Regions from separate parts of the Vibrio sp. 970 genome, predicted to be linked through region 4. Evidence: predicted binding sites of a transcription regulator. Region 4 holds the regulator's gene; each other region holds the start of a gene.
What was found. The regulator PurR, encoded in region 4, represses purine synthesis genes. The targets are predictions, from matches to a motif close to TNANGNAAACGTTTNCNTNA.

Region 1 (5,049 bases), on a different contig from region 4:
CGCCTGATTGTTGCGCCGAAAAGTTTACCGATTGTGATACTTCATCCCATGATTGAATATCTGGGAATAAGATGGATTGATTCATCGCTTATTGACCTTCAAGATTCTTTCTTAGTTCTCTGAGAATTTGTTTGGCACCAGGACGTAAGCCACGCCAGAGCATAAAGCTTTCCGCAGCCTGCCCAACTAACATTCCAAGACCGTCATACGCATGAGCGGCACCATTCTCTTTTGCCCATAAGTTAAAGCTCGTCACCCCTTTGCCATAAATCATGTCATAGCTTGTACTGTTAGCGGCAAAGATGGAGGATGAAATAGTCGGCAGTTCACCACTAAGAGAAGCGGATGTGGAGTTAATGATGACATCATACTCTTCATCAATACTTGCCATCTCTTTGGCGAGGATAGGACCGTGAGAGACAAACAGCTCTGCGAGCTCTTGTGCTTTACTAAAGGTACGGTTGGTAATGGTTAAAGAGGTCGGCTTTTGATCGAGTAGTGGCTTAATAACACCACGAGCTGCACCACCAGCACCAATAATTAGGATTCGCGCACCTTCCAATACAACCTGATGCTGAAGCAGATCTTGCACTAAACCTGCACCATCAGTGTTGTCACCGATGATTTCACCATCGTCTAACTTCTTGAGGGTATTTACCGCGCCTGCTAACTGAGCCCGTTCTGTCAATCGACTAGCAAATTGATAAGCATCTTCTTTAAATGGCATAGTGATGTTGCACCCCTTGCCACCTTCAGCAAAAAACACCTTCGCCGCGTCAATAAAACCATCAACAGGTGCACTTTCTGCGGTATACACCAAAGATTGATTAGTTTGACGAGCAAACAAGGTGTGAATGAATGGCGACTTACTGTGTCCGATAGGATTACCAAACACGGCATAGCGATCGATTTGCTGGGTCATTTCCTTACCTTTGTTCCTTACTTAGATATAGAGAAAACAGGGCCACCTGATTACAGATGACCCTATCACTATCTATCTATATAGAAAAGGAGATTCCGTGCTTACCACTCTCGGGGCGTTAGGTATCGCTCGTAAAGTTCAGCTTCTGGCGATCCCGCTTCTGGCTCGTAGCAGTACTCCCAGCGAGCGAGCGGCGGCATTGACATCAGAATCGACTCAGTACGCCCACCACTTTGTAAACCAAATAAGGTGCCACGGTCATACACTAAGTTGAACTCTACGTAACGGCCGCGACGATATAGTTGGAATTCACGCTCACGCTCACCATACTTGATCTCTTTACGACGAGAAACGATCGGCAAGTAAGCCTGGCAATAGCCTTCACCCACTGCTTTGATGTAAGCAAAACACTTATCAAATTCCCACTGGTTTAGATCATCAAAGAACAAACCGCCAACACCGCGAGTTTCATTACGATGTGGTAGGAAGAAGTATTTGTCACACCATGCTTTATGCTCTTGGTAAACATCGTCACCAAATGGTGCACAAAGCTGTTTTGCAGTGTCGTGCCATGATTGGCAATCTTCTTCAAATGGGTAGAACGGTGTTAGGTCAAAACCACCACCAAACCACCAAATTGGGTCTTCGCCATCTTTTTCTGCAATAAAGAAGCGGACATTGGCGTGTGAAGTCGGTACATAAGGGTTTTTAGGGTGAATAACCAAAGAAACACCCATCGCTTCAAAACGACGACCCGCTAGCTCTGGGCGATGCGCTGTCGCAGATGCTGGCATTTCTTTCCCTTCCACATGCGAGAAGTTCACGCCTCCCTGCTCGAAAACAAGGCCATCACGCAAAACACGTGAGCGACCACCGCCACCCAGACGCTCTCCTTTTTCACGTTGCCATGCATCTTCGACAAAGACGGCCTTTCCATCTTCTTGTTCTAACTGCTGACAAATGGAGTCCTGAAGTGACATCAAGAACTGCTTTACGGCGTGCTTATCGATCGCTGACATACGTTATTACCTATTACGTGAAACCTAATGATGGCTGGCTAGCAGGGTTAACCCTGTCTTAATATTTGTGAAGTTTTGGCGTCACGAATCTCGCTGGGTTTATCACGACCGCTGGTCTCGCCACGAAGAATGGCGACCAGCTTATCACCCAACTGCTCTTCGACTTCTTCCGTGGTCATACACGGTGGTAAGCCGGAAAGATTCGCGCTGGTAGAGGTTAACGGCTTTCCGAATGCATTACACATTTTTTGCACCAAAGGATGATCAGTCACACGAACCGCAATTGAATCAAACTGCCCTGAAACCCAGTTGGATACTTTATCGCTCGCTGGCATGATCCAGGTGTATGGGCCTGGCCAAGTGGCATGAACAGTCTGTAATTGTTCTTCAGTCAACTGAGATTCATCAATATAAGGCAAGAGCTGATCATAACTTGCCGCGATGAGAATCAGCCCTTTTTCTACCGGACGCTGCTTGAGCTCTAATAGCTTTTGAATTGCTTCTGGGTTATCTGGATCACATCCGACACCAAAAACCCCTTCTGTTGGATAGGCAATCACTTCGCCTTGCTTGAGTGCGTTGAGCACTTGTTCAAAGTTATCCACCGATTACTTCCTATTTGTTTGACTGTGTTGTTTTCACTAAGTGTACAAATATTCATTCTCAGACACTAAAGCAATTTTTTATAAAATGTATCAATAGCGCCAACAACAAGACGCAAACGTTTGCTTGAGATAAAAATCCCCGTATAATGCGTACAAATTTATAGCTCACCTAATTTTTGCAGCTTAAAGGAGTTTGAGATGAAAGTCGGTATCATCATGGGTTCTAAATCCGATTGGCCAACCATGAAACTAGCAGCGGACATGCTAGACCAATTTGGCGTGCCTTACGAAACAAAAGTCGTGTCAGCACACCGAACTCCTCAATTACTGGCTGACTACGCTAGTGGCGCAAAAGAACGCGGCATCAAAGTTATCATCGCAGGCGCAGGTGGTGCAGCCCACCTACCAGGTATGGCGGCGGCGTTTACTAGTTTGCCAGTGCTTGGGGTTCCCGTTCAGTCTCGTGCACTGAAAGGTATGGATTCACTGCTTTCTATTGTACAGATGCCAAAGGGAATTGCGGTTGGTACATTGGCGATTGGCGAAGCGGGCGCAACAAACGCCGGTATCCTAGCAGCGCAAATCCTAGGCACTCATGATGAAAACATCATGGCGAAGGTAGAAGCATTCCGTAATGAGCAAACGGAAACAGTTCTCGCAAATCCAAACCCTGCAGAGGATTAATCAGATGCATGTACTGGTTCTTGGTGCGGGTCAGTTGGCTCGTATGATGTCTCTGGCTGGTGCGCCACTGAATATTCAAATTTCAGCTTACGATATCAGCAGCGGTGATGTCGTTCACCCTTTAACTCAACAGGTACTTGGCCATGGCTTGGAAAATGCGATTATGCAAGTTGATGTGATTACTGCCGAGTTCGAGCATATTCCACATGACGTGCTCAAGGTTTGCGAAGCGAGCGGCAAGTTTCTACCAAGTACGCAAGCCATCAAAGCAGGTGGTGATCGCCGTATTGAAAAAGCACTGCTTGATGATGCTGGCGTGCGCAACGCGAAATACTACGTCATTGAAACTCGTGAAGACTTTGAGCGCGCAATTGAACACGTTGGTATGCCAATGGTTCTGAAAAGTGCATTAGGTGGTTACGATGGTAAAGGCCAATGGCGCTTAAAAGAAGCTTCTCAAGTCGACGACATTTGGACTGAGATGGCAGAGTGCATCGCGGCAACACCAACTCAAGCGATTGTTGCTGAAGAGTTTGTTCCTTTTAACCGCGAAGTATCACTGGTTGGTGCTCGAAGCAAAGATGGCAGTGTGGAAGTGTATCCTCTGGCAGAGAACGTCCACACCAACGGTGTATTGAGTCTTTCTACTGCGATTGATGCGCCAGGGTTACAGGAACAAGCAAAGCAAATGTTCACGGCAGTCGCAGATAGCCTAGATTACGTTGGCGTATTAGCGCTTGAGTTCTTTGATGTCGATGGGGCACTTTTAGTGAATGAGATTGCTCCACGCGTGCACAACTCTGGTCACTGGACACAGCAAGGTGCAGAAACGTGTCAGTTTGAAAACCATCTGCGCGCAGTGTGCGGCTTACCATTAGGCAGTACGAAATTGGTTCGTGAAACCTCAATGATTAATATTCTTGGTGAAGACACACTACCAGAAGCATTGTTATTAATGGATGGTTGCCACATTCATTGGTATGGCAAAGAGAAACGTGCAGGTCGCAAGATGGGACACATCAACGTGTGTGGCGACTACCCAGGAGAATTGCACCGTAGGTTGTGCGCTCTGGCAGACATCTTAGACCCAATAGCTTTCCCAGCCGTGCAAGCGTTCGCTAAACAGCCTCAACACTAACGTTTGGCAGCAAAAAATAAAAAAAGGGTCGCACGATGCGACCCTTTTTAATTCCTTTGATGTATTTACCCTTGTTGGGTGTGCTGGCACTTACGGTTGGCACATTGCAATTTCACACCACTGGCGAGTTTCTTCTCCACCAACAAAGTAAAACCACATTCTTCGCATCGCCCCTTGACCGGAGCAAGGTTCACAGCAAATTTGCATTTAGGGTAGTTATCACACGCGTAGAATGTTTTGCCAAATCGGGTTTTACGCTCAACCAAATGTCCTTTGCCACATTCAGGGCAAGCGTGTTGCTCTTGTGACTGCGCCTCTGGCTCTGGTTGATTAATCGACTCAATATGATGACAAGCCGGGTAATGGCTACAACCAACGAACATACCGTAGCGCCCTTGGCGGAGAACCAACTCATTGCCACACTCAGGACAAGGCACACCCAACTCTTTCACGATGTGACCATCATTGCTGTGTAGCGGTTTAATGTAATCACAGCTTGGGTAATGGTTACAGCCGAGAAATGGGCCATGTTTTCCGTGCTTGAGAGTCAGCTCACCACCACATTTTGGACACGGCTCGTGTTCCAAAGCGTGTTCATGGGCAGAGAAAAGGGTGTTGTCGATTTTACTACTCATACTTACCGTTTCGTGAAAAACACACAAAAAGACAAGCTCGCGTTTA
Region 2 (5,049 bases), on a different contig from region 4:
GCAACATACCAATGGCTTGCATTACGCGCCGAACCCCGAGTACACCAGCGCTGATCGAAAGTGGATCAAAACGCAATGCTTCGCCAGCTTCGTAGGTTAGCACGGGGATATCACATTTTTCTGCTTCACTGCGTAAAGAGCCATCACGCAATGCTGAATCAACAATCACTGGCGTCGCAAATGCTTGAGCAATACGTAGAGTTTCTGGGTTGCTTAAGTTTGCGCGGATCTGTGGCAAGTTCGTGCGATGAATGGCCCCTGTGTGTAGATCCAAAATGTAGTCACAACGCTTGGCAATGTTGTTAAAGAACCCGTGTGCCATACGAGATGCAAGTGCGCCTTTTTCACTGCCAGGAAAGCAACGGTTGAGATCTCGTCGGTCGGGCAAGTAACGAGATTTATGGATGAAACCAAAAACGTTAACGATAGGTACTGCAATGACAGTGCCTTTCAGTTTTTGTGGATCCAGTTGGTTAATGATCTGACGAACGATTTCTACGCCATTAAGCTCATCTCCATGGATAGCCGCATTCACCATTAACACTGGTCCTTCTTGTTTCCCATGGATGATTTCCACAGGAATAGATAAAGGCGAATGTGTATATAGCTTCGCTGCTTCAAATTCGATCTCTAATCGTTGTCCTGGTTGTATTTGATGTCCTAAGAGCTCAAACACTTTGCTTTTTTTACTTCTGGCCATAAACCATCTCTGTCAAATGCGTCATCAGCAATGTAACAATTGCTGCAAAATCGCACTAATCATTCTCATTAAGGACACGACAAATTACTTTAATCGTCATGCGTGAAATTTTGTTATGTGTGAAGTTTTTGTTTTCAATATGATCTTTTCTATCAGTTTAATACATAACAAGACATAGAGAAGAGAGCGCAATAATAGCCTTAAAAAATGTGACAGTATTAAAAATAATACTGTTCATGGAGGACAAAAAAACGGACTTTTAACCCTACTTTTTATCCGATAATATCCGCGTCGAATTTGAGGTTTCACACTTTCTAACTAGAGGTTTTGATGAAAAAGGCAATTGCTAAAATTGGTGCATTGACTGCGGTAGCAGTTTCACTTTCAGGTTGCGTAGGTAGTAATGCCGTGACAGGTTATGTCATGGGGTTTAACTTGAAAGCTGTTGACAACCGTTACGCTCGAGGTGGCCTAAATATGCTTTTAGCGCCTGTTTATGGTGTCGCGATCGCAGCGGATTATATCGTGTTTAACTCTCTAGAATTTTGGACGGGTAAGAACCCGTTAAATGGTAAGCCACATATCTTCGATACAAAGGTAGATACTTACATTGATGTCAATCACCAGTTAGATAAGTCGTTAACGACGGCACCAATCGCACCATTAGCGGATAACCGTGTCATTGAGCAGGGGCGAATGCAGCAAATCGATGAGAACACTGTTCAAATGGACATTACTTACAGTAACGGTGAAAAGGCGACACTCATGGGTGTACGCGATGGTGAGTTTGTTACTTACTACATTGAAGGTGAAGTTGTTGCACAAACCTCAATGGATGAATTAGCCGCTTACGCGCAAAACCGTGTGTAGTTGGGTTCAACTAAACCAAAAAAAAGGGTGCCGTATGGCACCCTTTGTCGTTTTTCGTGATTGAATTATGCTTTCTCTGGAATCGCTTCTAAAAGCGCGACCATCTGATCCCAGTACAACTGAACAGTATCAATCTTCACTTTCTCATCTGGAGAGTGAGGGAATTTTATTGTTGGACCGAAAGAAACCATATCCATGTGTGGGTATGGTTCTTTAAATAGGCCACACTCAAGACCAGCATGGATGACCATGATGTTCGGCTTATGACCGTAAATGCCTTCATACATATCACGGAAAATTGCCATGATCTCGGAATCTGCATCTGGCTTCCAGCCAGGGTAAGCGCCTGAGAACTGAATTTGCGCGCCTGCTAGCTCAGTAATCGAGCGCAGCATGCTTTCCACTTGGCTACGGCCAGAGTCAATGAGAGAACGAATCAAGCAAAGCACGGTGACTTTATTTTCTTCTGTGCTGATCACACCAACGTTTAGAGAAGTTTCAACAACGCCTTCCACCTCATCACTCATACGGATTACGCCGTTTGGACAAGCGTTAAGTGCCGCAATGAATCGTTGCTGATCGGCGATTGAAAATACTTGCGCGTCAGTCGTGATCACTTCATTAAAGGTTACGATACCTGTTTCGATTTTACCCAATTCAGTTTTAAGCAGCTCAGTGTAGTGGTTGAACAGCTCAGCAAGCTTGTCTTGGTTTTCGACAGGAAGCGCGACAGTAACAAACGCTTCGCGAGGGATTGCATTACGTAAGCTACCACCACGGAATTCGACTAAACGTAAATCAAGCTCTTGAGCATGACCGGCAAGGAAACGACCAAGTAATTTGTTGGCATTACCGCGACCTGTGTGAATGTCACAACCTGAGTGACCACCTTTTAGGCCTTTCAGCGTCAGTTGGCGTGTTACAAAACCTGCAGGCGTTGATTCTCGAGAAATATCGAAAGTCATGGTGCCATCAACGCCACCTGCACAACCCATGTAGACTTCGCCTTCTTGTTCAGAGTCTGTATTTAGAAGAATCTCACCCTCTAACCAACCAGCTTCAAGGCCAAATGCGCCAGTCATGCCTGCTTCTTCATCAATCGTCAGCAGAACTTCGAGTGGACCGTGCTTAATATCTTTAGATGCCAATACAGCAAGGCAAGAAGCCATACCAATACCGTTATCTGCACCAAGCGTCGTGCCTTTCGCAGTTACCCATTCGCCATTGATGTAAGGTTGGATTGGATCTTTGGTGAAGTCGTGTTCAGTGTCTTCGTTTTTCTGCGGCACCATGTCGATGTGTGCTTGAAGTACAACAGCCTTCTTATTTTCCATTCCTGGTGTCGCGGGCTTTTTGATGAACACGTTACCGGTTGGATCACGGCGAACGTCAAAGCCTTGCTCTGTTGCCCAGTTGATAATGTACTGTGCTAATGCTTCTTCATGTTTCGATGGATGAGGGATTGAACAAATCTTATCGAAAAACTGCCAAAGTGGAGCAGGTGATAAGGTACTGATCTCAGAATGGAACTCAGACACGGAGGACTCCTTTTGATGTGCTTTGCCAAATATATACCGTAAAAATATTGTCAAGGTAGCATTAAATGCTAGACGATTTGGCCTTCAAATTGCCGTTAGCATACCACCAGATAAGGAGTACGAGTAGTCGCGATCACAAGGATTTCTCTCAGAACTGTCACAGTTTGTGAATACAATAACAAGCACTATGTGTTCTCTATCATACATTCTGAAAGTGGCTTTATTTTTTAATTCATAAAATTGTAATTTAATTACACATAAACTTTGATAAAGGTCAATTTATGCATTTTTTGTGATTTCAATCACTAAAATGCTTGTAATTAAATTTCTTGGTGGTATATTTGTAACCAGCTTCTGAGAGAAGAATGAAATGCTCAAAGGATGAGTCCGTTTTATCGCCTCCAAGGAACCGAGAAATCAACGAATGTTTAATTGATTTAAAAGGTGATAGTTATGAAAGGTTTACCAAGTACAATGTTCTGGAATAGCAAGTCTGTTTACACCGGTAACTTTGTATACCCAACAAGCTTTGGCTACTAAGTGAAGTCAACGCATGTGACTCGAACAGTTTGTTCACCCCTATAAATTGGAATTTTTTTTCAGTGATAGTGCTGACATGATTCACCGCCACCCAAATTGGGTGGCGTTTTTTTATCTCTATTTTCTCTTCCTGACTCACTTATTGCCATCAAAGCCTTCTTCTATTCCCCATTCTTCGGTTTTATCGACTTTTCCATCAAATCTGTTAGATACCATGTTTAAAATGGGCCTTTTTCATCTGAAAGTTTAGTACATTGCTCAGTTTTTATTCTCTTTTAGAGAACTGTGTTATCTGGGTTACCTATTGTTTTATAAGAATATATTTCTTTGCTTGCTTTGATAGATTAGAGAATGTGTTTCATATCCAAAGAAAAAAAACGCATTAGAGTGAAGATTCTATCTAGAATTTGCTATTTGATAACTTTATAATTCCCGCCAATCGATTACGCAACCGTTTACTTTTTACCTTTACAGGATTCGATCATGCTCGAGAGGCTTTTTAAACTCAGTGAAAATGGCACAAATGTGCGCACTGAGATCATTGCAGGTGTTACGACCTTCCTAACTATGGCTTACATTATTTTTGTAAACCCAGCGATCCTGTCGGATACCGGTATGGACCGTGGCGCCATTTTTGTTGCGACTTGTCTTGCTGCCGCAATCGGCTGTTTTATTATGGGATTTGTTGCCAATTACCCAATCGCACAGGCACCAGGAATGGGCCTGAACGCATTTTTCACTTACTCTGTTGTATTGGGAATGGGTTATACGTGGCAAGTTGCGTTAGCGGCTGTATTTGTTTCTGGCCTTCTGTTCATTCTTTTAAGCGTATTTAAGATCCGTGAGTGGATTATTAACTCGATCCCGCATTCTCTACGAACAGGTATTTCAGCTGGTATTGGTCTTTTCTTAGCGTTTATCGCATTAAAAAATGCAGGTATCGTCGTTGATAACCCAGCGACATTAGTTTCTATGGGAGAGATCACATCATTGCCATCTGTATTGGCCGCGATTGGCTTCTTTCTTACGATTGCATTGGTTCATCGTGGTGTGAAAGGTGCGGTGATGATCGCCATTCTTGGCGTTACAGCGCTCGGTCTTCTATTTGGTGATGTGAAGTGGGGCGGTATTATGTCAACGCCACCAAGCATTGCGCCAACTTTCATGCAACTGGATTTCTCTGGTTTGTTTGAAGTAGGCATGATTTCCGTCGTATTTGCTTTCCTATTTGTCGATTTATTTGACACCGCAGGTACGCTCGTTGGCGTTTCTCAAAAAGCAGGTCTAACGGATGAGAATGGCAACATCCCTCGTTTAAACAAAGCGTTACTTGCAGACTCAACAGCAACGTCAGTAGGTGCATTACTTGGTACCTCCAACACGACATCTTATATTGAAAGC
Region 3 (5,049 bases), on a different contig from region 4:
ACGTGTAGATGACGCGTTTTTAGAGAAATACAACCTGAGTAAAGGACATTCGCTCGTTCTTGAAGAAAGCAAAGCAGATGCTCTTTACGAAGAACTGGTTGAGCAAGGCCTGATCACACACCAATACCCAGGTGACACGATTGGCAATACTCTTCACAACTACTCAGTTTTAGCCGATAGCAAATCCGTTTTGCTCGGTGTGATGTCTAAGAACATTCAAGTCGGTTCTTTTGCTTACCGCTACCTTTGCCGTACGTCTTCACGCATGAACCTTAACCATTTACAAACGGTAGATGGCCCTATTGGTCGCTGCTACACCCTAATTTCTCAAGACGGTGAGCGTACATTTGCTATCAACGAAGGTCATATGAATCAACTACTTCCGGAAAGCATTCCTGAAGAGATCTTTGAGAAAGCATCAGCCCTGGTTGTTTCTTCTTACCTAATGCGTGGTAAAGAAGAAGATCCAATGCCTAAAGCGGTACAAAGAGCGATCGACTTTGCTAAGAAGCACGATGTCCCTGTTGTACTTACGTTAGGGACGAAGTACGTTATCGAAGGTAACGCACAGTGGTGGCAAGAATACATTCGCGAAAACATTTCTGTTGTCGCTATGAATGAAGAAGAAGGTGCGGCGCTAACAGGTGAAACAGAGCCGCTAGCAGCTGCTGATAAAGCACTTGAGTGGGTTGATCTCGTACTGTGTACGGCAGGACCAAATGGTCTGTACATGGCTGGTTACACCGACGAGAAAGTAAAACGAGAAACCACACACGACATCCTTGAAAGCTCCCTCGAAGCCTTTAACCAGTACGAGTTTAGTCGTGCGATGCGTAAAGAAGACTGTCAAAACCCAATGAAGGTCTACTCTCACATCGGCCCTTACCTTGGTGGACCATTAGAGATTAAGAACACTAATGGTGCAGGTGATGCAGCCCTTTCAGCCTTACTGCATGACATGGCAGCAAACTCTTTCCACCAAAAAGAAGTGCCTAACTCAGAAAAGCACGAAGTACGATGCTTAACCTACTCCTCTCTTTCTCAGATTTGTAAATACGCAAACCGAGTAAGCTATGAAGTGTTGACGCAGCACTCTCCTCGCCTATCGCGAGCGCTTCCTGAACGAGAAGATAGCTTAGAAGAGACTTATTGGGATCGTTAAAACGACAGCTTTAAAGCTAAAAATATATCAAGGTCACCATTTGGTGGCCTTTTTGTTTTTATCTAACACTATAACGAGTAGATTTCGTTAGTATGTCGCACAATACGAAGCAGTAAACTCTTTACAAGCCTAACCGAAACAGTACCATCACCAAGCAGACCTTTGCCTCACAATAATACTCGTTATAACTCAGGTAGTTTTTCAACGCTACCCGTGTGCCACTTTGGGGATTCTCCATGCAGTCAGATATCGAAATTTGCCGAAACACACCACTTTTTTCTATTGATGTTATCGCGGAAAAAGTAGGACTATTGCCCGAAGAGTATGACACTCACGGGAAGCACAAAGCCAAAGTCCACCCAAAATGTTTGGAACGACTCAAAGCAAATGATGACGGTAAACTTGTACTCGTCACTGCGATCACGCCGACTCCTCTTGGCGAAGGAAAAACCGTTACGACGATAGGACTGGCGCAAGGTTTAGCAAAGCTTAATCAATCTGTTATTGCATGTATAAGGCAACCTTCGATGGGACCCGTCTTCGGTATTAAAGGTGGCGCAGCGGGCGGTGGTTATTCTCAAGTAGCTCCAATGGAAGAGTTAAACTTACACCTTACTGGTGACATTCACGCAGTGACAGCGGCGCACAACCTTGCTTCAGCCGCTCTTGACGCTCGCTTGTTCCATGAGCAACGCGAGGGTTATGATGCCTTTGAATCACGCACCGGGTTAAGAGCACTTAAAATCGACACGGCCAGTATTACTTGGAAACGAGTGATGGACCATAATGATCGTGCACTACGTAAAGTCAAAATTGGCCTCAATGATGCAGGAAAAACCATCAATGGTTTCGAGCGTGACGAAGGGTTCGATATTTCAGCTGCTTCCGAGTTAATGGCTATCATTGCACTAGCCAAAGATTTAAAAGATTTACGTCAACGTATCGGGAAAATTGTCGTAGCGTACGATTTGAACGGAAACCCCGTCACTACGGAAGATCTACAAGTTGCAGGAGCAATGGCAGTAACACTAAAAGAGGCGATTGCACCAACACTGATGCAAACTCTAGAAGGTGTTCCTACGTTGATCCATGCAGGTCCATTTGCAAACATCGCCCATGGAAATTCATCCATTATCGCGGACGATATTGCGCTAAAACTGTCAGGTTACACGGTAACTGAAGCCGGTTTTGGTTCGGATATGGGATTTGAGAAAGCGTGTAACATTAAAGCTGCTGCCGCTAACAAAGCTCCAGACTGTGTAGTGATCGTAGCAACATTACGCGGCCTCAAAGCGAATTCCGGACACTACGATTTACGGCCAGGTATGGCTATTCCAGATTCCATCTTTAATCCGGACCAAGCAGCATTGGAGGCTGGGTTTGAAAATTTAAAATGGCACATAAATAACGTTCATAAATACGGTTTACCTGCTGTCGTTGCCATTAACCAGTTTCCACAAGATTGTGTGAAAGAGCTTAAAGCTCTTGAAGAGCTGATTCACCAATTTAATCCCGAAGTTAAAGTAGCCATCAGCACCGCTTTTTCGCAAGGCGGACAAGGCGCAACGGAACTAGCTCAACATGTTATTGATGCGTGTACCACGCCTGTAGAGTTTTGTCCGTTATACAACAAAGAGCAATCATTACTCGAAAAGCTCATGGCAGTATGTGAAGCGGGCTATGGAGCAACCAATATAGAAATGACTCCTATCGCGACTGAACAGCTCAAACATTTTGAAAATCTAGGTTTTAACAACTTAGCGGTTTGCATCGCGAAGACACCACTATCTATAACCACAGACTCCGCAGTCAAAGGCGCACCAACTGGTTTTACCGTCCCAATCCGCGAGCTGCGCTTGTGTGCGGGCGCAGGATTCGTTTATGCATTATCTGGTACCGTGATGACGATGCCAGGCTTACCTGATAAACCCGCATTTATGAACTTAGATCTTGATGATGAAGGAAATATCGTCGGTCTCTCTTAGTGCAGTGATGACGTATCGCTATCAGTGAAGTGAGCATATTCATTGAGTGAGTGGTCTACTTACCTATCCACTCACTCTCAACAACTGTGAAAAGAGTTGTCTAAGGCCTTCTACTCTTGAATCGTTGATACAAAGCTCTCCTGCCTTACATCAACGCGCCTGTTTTAGACCTTTAGAGTTAAGACGCTAACCCTAAGCCTTGTTTAGCCATAGTTATTAAGCTAGAAAACCCTATTTATCTTCTTGTTTTGTCGCCACTTTACATTGTAAATCCATACTTGTTGACTTCTCCTTTCTACCATTTTGCGCCAATTTGATGCACGGGCTATTTAGCGCTTCACTAATATGGTGCAGTTGTCTTACAGTGAAATTTTAACCTCCTTGATTTTTAAGGAGATATTCTATGGCTCGATTCTTGTAGTAGACTTTTCACTAATAAGCACATTAGCACATGCTTTTCAAAACCTCTGCGTTGCATACCACCTCCTTCAGGTTAGCACCGTTTTGATGCATGTCAGAAAAGGGAAAGGGAATACTATGGAAGACGCACTTGCCGTAATTTTAGCAGGAGGGATGGGGTCTAGACTCAGCCCACTCACCGATGACAGAACCAAGCCAGCCGTACCTTTTGGCGGAAAATATAGAATTATAGATTTCACACTAACCAATTGTTTACATTCGGGTTTACGCAAGATCCTTGTTTTAACCCAATATAAATCTCATTCACTTCAAAAACACTTGCGAGACGGCTGGTCGATATTCAATCCAGAGCTAGGCGAGTACATTACTGCTGTTCCACCACAAATGCGCAAAGGTGGTGCATGGTATGAAGGAACCGCCGATGCGATTTATCACAACATGTGGTTGCTATCGCGAAATGATGCAAAGTATGTGGTTGTGTTATCCGGCGATCATATCTATCGAATGGACTACGCCGCAATGCTTGAAGAGCATAAAGAGAAAGGTGCTAAGCTCACCGTTGCCTGTATGGATGTTCCCGTAGAGGATGCTTCAGCATTCGGTGTAATGGGCACCGCAGAAAACGGGCTCGTTACTTCGTTTATAGAGAAACCTGAAACCCCACCTACCCTTCCTGGAAGCGCGACCAGAAGCCTTGTTTCTATGGGAATATATATCTTTGATATGGATGTTTTGAAAGAAGCGCTTGAAGAAGACTCAAAACTCGATTCATCAAGCCATGACTTCGGAAAAGACATCATACCTAAGCTGATTGATACCGAATCCGTTTACGCTTATCAATTCTGTGGCAGTAAAGGGCGCGTCGATAAAGATTGCTATTGGCGCGACGTGGGTACCATTGATTCCTTCTATGAAGCGAATATGGATCTACTAGAACCTGTGCCGCCAATGAACCTTTATCAGTCCAATTGGGCGATTCGTACTTACGAGCCGCAGTTTCCACCAGCTCGTACCGTTTCTTCTGCTACAGGCAATGAAGGTATTTTTATTAACTCCATCATTGCTACCGGTGTCATCAATTCTGGAGGCTCAGTACAGCATTCCATCATTTCCTCTAACGTACGCATTCAAGACAGTGCAACGGTAGTCGATTCCATCATATTTGATGACGTAGAGGTTGGTGAAGGAAGTCAGTTGGTCAACTGCATAGTTGATAAACATGTTCGTATTCCGCCACATACTCAAATTGGCATCAACAAACTTGAAGATGCGAAGCGATTTAAAATCTCAGACAAAGGTATTGTCGTCATACCCGAAAGTTACCAATTCGATTAAACGACAAACTATCACAACAAAAAAGCGCACGATAATCATCGTGCGCTTTTGTTTAAGTGCCCGTAAACATTAGGCTATAACAAATAATCCATAATAATTAGATGTTACATACCGTTGACCAGCTACCATCTGTACCCGGTTCAGCCG
Region 4 (5,049 bases):
GATTGGCTACGTAACTCACGAGTAAGCATCAGGCCGTCTTCACCAGGCAGGTTAATATCCAGCATGATCAGGTCTACATCGCCCGCTTGCAAAACTTCACGCATTTCTGCGCCACTCTCTGCTTCGCTGACTTGGTAGCCCTCATTTTGGAAATATCCCGCAAGCTTACTACGAGTTACAACATCATCTTCTACGACTAATACGTGATAGCTCATTTACACCACTTTTCTGTCTTCTTATTATCCAAGACGTATTCTATTCATAACTAGTAACATTTCTAGTCATAGATACATTAAAACGCAAGATTTAGCGTTTTTATTGATTCAAAACAAGCTTGCCCATTGCTATTAATAAACGGTCATTTTTGACCATAAAACATAACAATTATAGTTACTGCTATTCATTTTAATTGATTACACTTAGGGGATATCCCTAATTGACTTTGTGATGCATGACTTGAAGCATCATTCAGGAGCCCAAAATGCAAGAAGTGAAAGCTTTTAATGAGAAACGCGCTGAAATTTACTGGTGGTTTTCGAGCTTGTTCGCAAAAGAACTAACAGAGAAAGAATTGGAAGCCTATCACAGTGTTGAAATTCGCAGTTTTCTCGCAGGTTTAGGTGAAAATGAGTCGCTAAAACCAGCCGTTGATAGCCTAGTTGATGCATTGAATCGGTTACAAGATCGTGAAGATGCACAACTAGAGCTTGCAGCTGACTTTTGTGAACTGTTTTTGAAGACAGAAAAATACGGCGCTCTTCCTTACGCATCCATGTACATTGGTGAATCAGGTTTACTGAATGACAAGCCAGCTGAGGAAATGGAAAAGTTGATGGCTGAATTTGGCGTTCAAGTAGACGAAAACCTAAAGGAACCTGCGGATCACTTAGCCGTTGAGCTCGACTTTCTCGGGAACATGATTATCCGCTCAAACGAGCTTGAACAAGAAAAACACATGGAAGAAGCCTTCGTTAAACAAAACGACTTTATCCAGCAACAATTGATGTCTTGGTTACCTCAGTTTTCAGACAAATGTAAACAATTCGACGAATTTGGATTTTACTCGAGTGTCGCGAAACTATTAGTTGCATTTTGTAAACTAGACAGCGCCTACCTTCTTGGTGAATAATTGCCGCCTATTTTTAGGGAGCCTGCCTATCGGGCTTCCTGTATGCCTGAAAGTGACCAATTGTAAGTAACTTGGGTATAATATTCGTTTGCCTTAACTTAGCGCAAAGACGCTTGGTTATTTAGCAGTCAAAATGTGACTTCAAATACACAAATCTCTTGCTGAAAACATTGCTAGTCAGTCCACATAGGGCTAAAATGTGAGCGCAAACGATTAAATATGATTTATATGTAAACCGCTGAAATATAGCGGTTTTTGTGTTTTCTTAACAGGTTGATGGCAATTTCTCATCAGATAGAAAAAAGATAAAATTCATCGACCGATGCTGCTACGTACCCTTTTGTCGCACTTGGATCAACCGCTGCCGAGACACTTAGCGCCAATTTTATATTGCTAGGTGTGAAACCATTAGAGCATCAGGTACATCCAATACGACATATTTCAGTAGCTCGATACAGGACACCATTTATGGCCACGATAAAAGACGTTGCTCGCTTAGCCGGCGTTTCCACTACGACAGTTTCGCACGTTATCAATAAAACGCGTTTCGTTGCAGAAGCAACGCAAGAAAAAGTAATGAAAGCCGTTGACGAGCTGAATTACGCGCCAAGTGCCGTTGCACGCAGCCTAAAATGCAACTCAACTCGTACGATTGGCATGTTAGTAACTCAATCAACTAACCTATTTTTCTCAGAAGTGATTGATGGCGTTGAGAGCTACTGTTACCGCCAAGGCTATACTCTGATTTTATGTAACACAGGCGGGATTTACGAAAAACAACGCGATTACATTCGTATGCTGGCTGAAAAGCGCGTTGATGGCATCCTAGTGATGTGTTCTGACTTAACCGAAGAACTAAAAGAGATGCTTGACCGTCATGCGGACATTCCTAAAGTGGTCATGGATTGGGGCCCAGAGAGCTCACAAGCAGACAAGATCATGGATAACTCAGAAGAAGGTGGCTACATTGCAACCAAACATCTGATTGACAATGGTCATACGGATATCGCTTGTCTAAGCGGTCATTTTGAAAAGCTTGCTTGCCAAGAGCGCATTGCAGGTTTCCGTCGCGCAATGAGCGAAGCGAACCTAGCTGTAAATGAAGACTGGATCCTTGAAGGTAACTTTGAATGTGATACGGCCGTATTAGTTGCAGATAAAATTACCGCAATGGACAAGCGCCCGACGGCGGTATTCTGTTTTAACGACACAATGGCTCTAGGCCTAATGAGCCGCTTGCAACAAAACGGGATCAAAATTCCTGAAGATATTTCAGTGATCGGCTACGACAACATCGAGCTTGCGGAATACTTCTCTCCACCGCTAACGACTATCCACCAACCTAAACGTCGTGTTGGTAAAAATGCATTCGAAATTCTACTTGAGCGTATCAAAGATAAAGAACACGAAAAACGAATTTTCGAAATGCAACCTGAGCTTGTAATTCGAAATACTGTGAAAAAAATGAACTAAATTTCACTGTATTTAACCGTGTTAAATAAGCGCTCTACAGGGGCGCTTATTTTTTTGGAAAAATTAAGCATTCTCTAATACTTCACACCACTCTAATAACAATTGACTAACGTTAACTCCCTGTTTTATATAAATGTAATATATATTAAGAACTCCTTTTCAAAGGCCAATTTGCACCTTTCCATATGCAAAATAGAGCATTCAATCTATCATTTTTATTGAACCGAAATCACACTTTTAACGCTAAACCGTGATGTTAATTCAATATAAGAAGTATGCTCATTGTGTCACGCACAGGGCAAACCATTCGAAAGAGTGGGACGCAAAGCCTCCGGCCTGAACCATATTACGATATGGAAGGTAGCGGGGTTACCGATGGCAAGTGTGTAAGCAATGACTTTACTCTGTAATGACATTGTTTTTACGCATGTTTGCTACTCTCTCGGACCTGACTTTTGGTGGCGTAATATTAATTACACCGAGATAACAAAACATGGATAAACCGATACTCAAAGACTCTATGAAGCTATTTGAGGCACTTGGTAATATCAAGTCGCGCTCAATGTTTGGTGGCTTCGGACTATTCGCTGATGAAACAATGTTTGCACTAGTGGTAAACAATCAGCTTCATATCAGAGCAGACCAAAAAACTTCATCTGACTTCGAGAAACAAGGGCTAAAGCCTTACGTTTATAAAAAACGTGGCTTTCCAGTCGTTACAAAGTACTACGCTATTTCCAGCGATTTATGGGAATCAAGCGAACGCTTAATCGAAGTAGCGAATCAATCATTGAAAAAGGCAAAGCTTGAGAAAGAACAGCAAGCAAGTACAAAGCCTAACCGTTTGAAAGATTTGCCTAACTTACGACTGGCTACCGAGCGCATGCTAAAAAAAGCCGGCATCGAATCCGTAGAGAAGCTTGAAGAGGAAGGTGCGCTTAACGCCTATAAAGCGATAAGAGATACGCACTCTGCAACCGTCAACATTGAGTTGCTATGGGCACTAGAAGGTGCTATCAACGGCACTCATTGGAGTGTGGTACCTCAAGCTCGCCGAGATGAGTTGATGAACGGCCTCCAATAAAAGTCGGCCTAAAAACTATCTTGTAAAACCGCAGTCTAATCTGCGGTTTTTTTGTGAAATTTTTTCGGTTTTCCTACTGTCTTATTACATATATCCCAAATTGGAATCAAAATTATGAATAAGAAACTGATATTAGGTCTCATCCTACTAGCGGCTATCGTCTTTTTAGGTATTAACTTTGGCCAGTATTTAACCTTAGAGAATGCAAAAGCCCAACAAGAAGCACTAACTACATACATCGATCAGAATTTTGTATTCTCGGCTGCGATTTACTTTTTTACCTACATTGCAATTACCGCTTTTTCTATCCCAGGAGCGGCAGTAGTCACCTTACTTGGTGCAGCCTTATTTGGTTTTTGGACAAGCTTGCTACTGGTTTCTTTCGCTAGCACTATGGGGGCAACACTGGCCTTCTTGAGCAGCCGATACTTATTGCGTGACTGGGTACAAAACAAATTCGGAAATAAACTCAACGCAATTAATCAAGGTGTCGAAAAAGACGGAGCTTTTTATCTATTTTCCTTGCGTCTAATCCCTGTATTCCCTTTCTTTCTAATCAACTTACTGATGGGCTTAACACCGATGTCTGTAGGTCGATTTTATCTCACTAGCCAAATAGGTATGCTGCCAGGCACAGCCGTATATCTGAATGCAGGTACTCAATTAGCAACAATTGAAAGCCTATCGGGCATTGTTTCACCCGCAGTATTAGCGTCTTTTGCGCTATTGGGACTATTTCCAATCATCACTAAATGGGTTATGAATAAAGTAAGGCCGACACCAAGTCAGCAAAACTCGTAATTGGTGAAGTGGGTATTTTGATGAAAATATTTATCGCTAAAAACCCAGCAGAAGCACACATTGTATGTGAGCTGCTTAAAGTGGAACAAATTTACTGTGAAGTTCGCGGAGAAGGTATTTTCGGCTTAAAAGGAGAACTGCCGTTTGGTGATGATACCGATCCTTATGTGTGGCTTTTTGACACGGCACAAAAGATGAAAGCTGAAGAAATAGTAAAAGCATATCGAAAACAATCCGATAGGCATGAGTATCAAGATTGGCAATGCCCAAAATGTCATGAAATAAACGAAGGGCAATTTGGTGCATGTTGGCAATGTGGATATCAACTAGGAGAGCTATAGCGGCTCTCCTATTCAGTGGATGCACTCAGTTTTAAGCACATACAGCTTGCTGTTTAATAAACTCGATGGAGTGTTGATTGAAGTCTTCTGGACGCTCTACATTGCATACATGACCACAATTCGGGATTTCTCGTAGAATGCTGAGCTTATGTGCTGCAACCATTTCTTTGACAGGTTTAATAAACATGTAATCCCTGTCGCCCATTAAGTAAAGAGTCGGA

Region 1: purE (5-(carboxyamino)imidazole ribonucleotide mutase) is a predicted target of PurR. The motif match lies at 2,655-2,674, and genes of this name have one in related genera.
Region 2: R7Q11_RS20015 (NCS2 family permease) is a predicted target of PurR. The motif match lies at 4,092-4,111, and genes of this name have one in related genera.
Region 3: R7Q11_RS05305 (formate--tetrahydrofolate ligase) is a predicted target of PurR. The motif match lies at 1,313-1,332, and genes of this name have one in related genera.

Annotation. Positions count from the first base shown of each region.
Region 1 is NZ_JAWOTW010000019.1:820-5,868, forward strand. It holds gene R7Q11_RS21125 (DUF1488 domain-containing protein) at 1-85, opposite strand, end outside; gene aroE (shikimate dehydrogenase) at 89-922, opposite strand; gene hemF (oxygen-dependent coproporphyrinogen oxidase) at 1,024-1,941, opposite strand; gene R7Q11_RS21140 (L-threonylcarbamoyladenylate synthase) at 1,989-2,546, opposite strand; gene purE (5-(carboxyamino)imidazole ribonucleotide mutase) at 2,745-3,230, shown strand; gene R7Q11_RS21150 (5-(carboxyamino)imidazole ribonucleotide synthase) at 3,235-4,368, shown strand; gene R7Q11_RS21155 (type I DNA topoisomerase) at 4,434-5,003, opposite strand.
Region 2 is NZ_JAWOTW010000016.1:52,726-57,774, forward strand. It holds gene R7Q11_RS20000 (succinylglutamate desuccinylase/aspartoacylase family protein) at 1-700, opposite strand, end outside; gene R7Q11_RS20005 (DUF3332 domain-containing protein) at 1,031-1,570, shown strand; gene R7Q11_RS20010 (aminoacyl-histidine dipeptidase) at 1,636-3,108, opposite strand; gene R7Q11_RS20015 (NCS2 family permease) at 4,132-5,049, shown strand, end outside.
Region 3 is NZ_JAWOTW010000003.1:93,217-98,265, reverse strand. It holds gene R7Q11_RS05310 (inosine/guanosine kinase) at 1-1,162, shown strand, start outside; gene R7Q11_RS05305 (formate--tetrahydrofolate ligase) at 1,399-3,147, shown strand; gene glgC (glucose-1-phosphate adenylyltransferase) at 3,685-4,902, shown strand; gene R7Q11_RS05295 (chitinase C-terminal domain-containing protein) at 5,000-5,049, opposite strand, start outside.
Region 4 is NZ_JAWOTW010000004.1:93,651-98,699, reverse strand. It holds gene torR (two-component system response regulator TorR) at 1-215, opposite strand, end outside; gene torD (molecular chaperone TorD) at 482-1,129, shown strand; gene purR (HTH-type transcriptional repressor PurR) at 1,598-2,602, shown strand; cyclic di-GMP riboswitch class I at 2,890-2,979, shown strand; gene R7Q11_RS07455 (TfoX/Sxy family DNA transformation protein) at 3,096-3,686, shown strand; gene R7Q11_RS07450 (TVP38/TMEM64 family protein) at 3,801-4,487, shown strand; gene R7Q11_RS07445 (DUF2007 domain-containing protein) at 4,508-4,828, shown strand; gene R7Q11_RS07440 (alpha/beta fold hydrolase) at 4,860-5,049, opposite strand, start outside.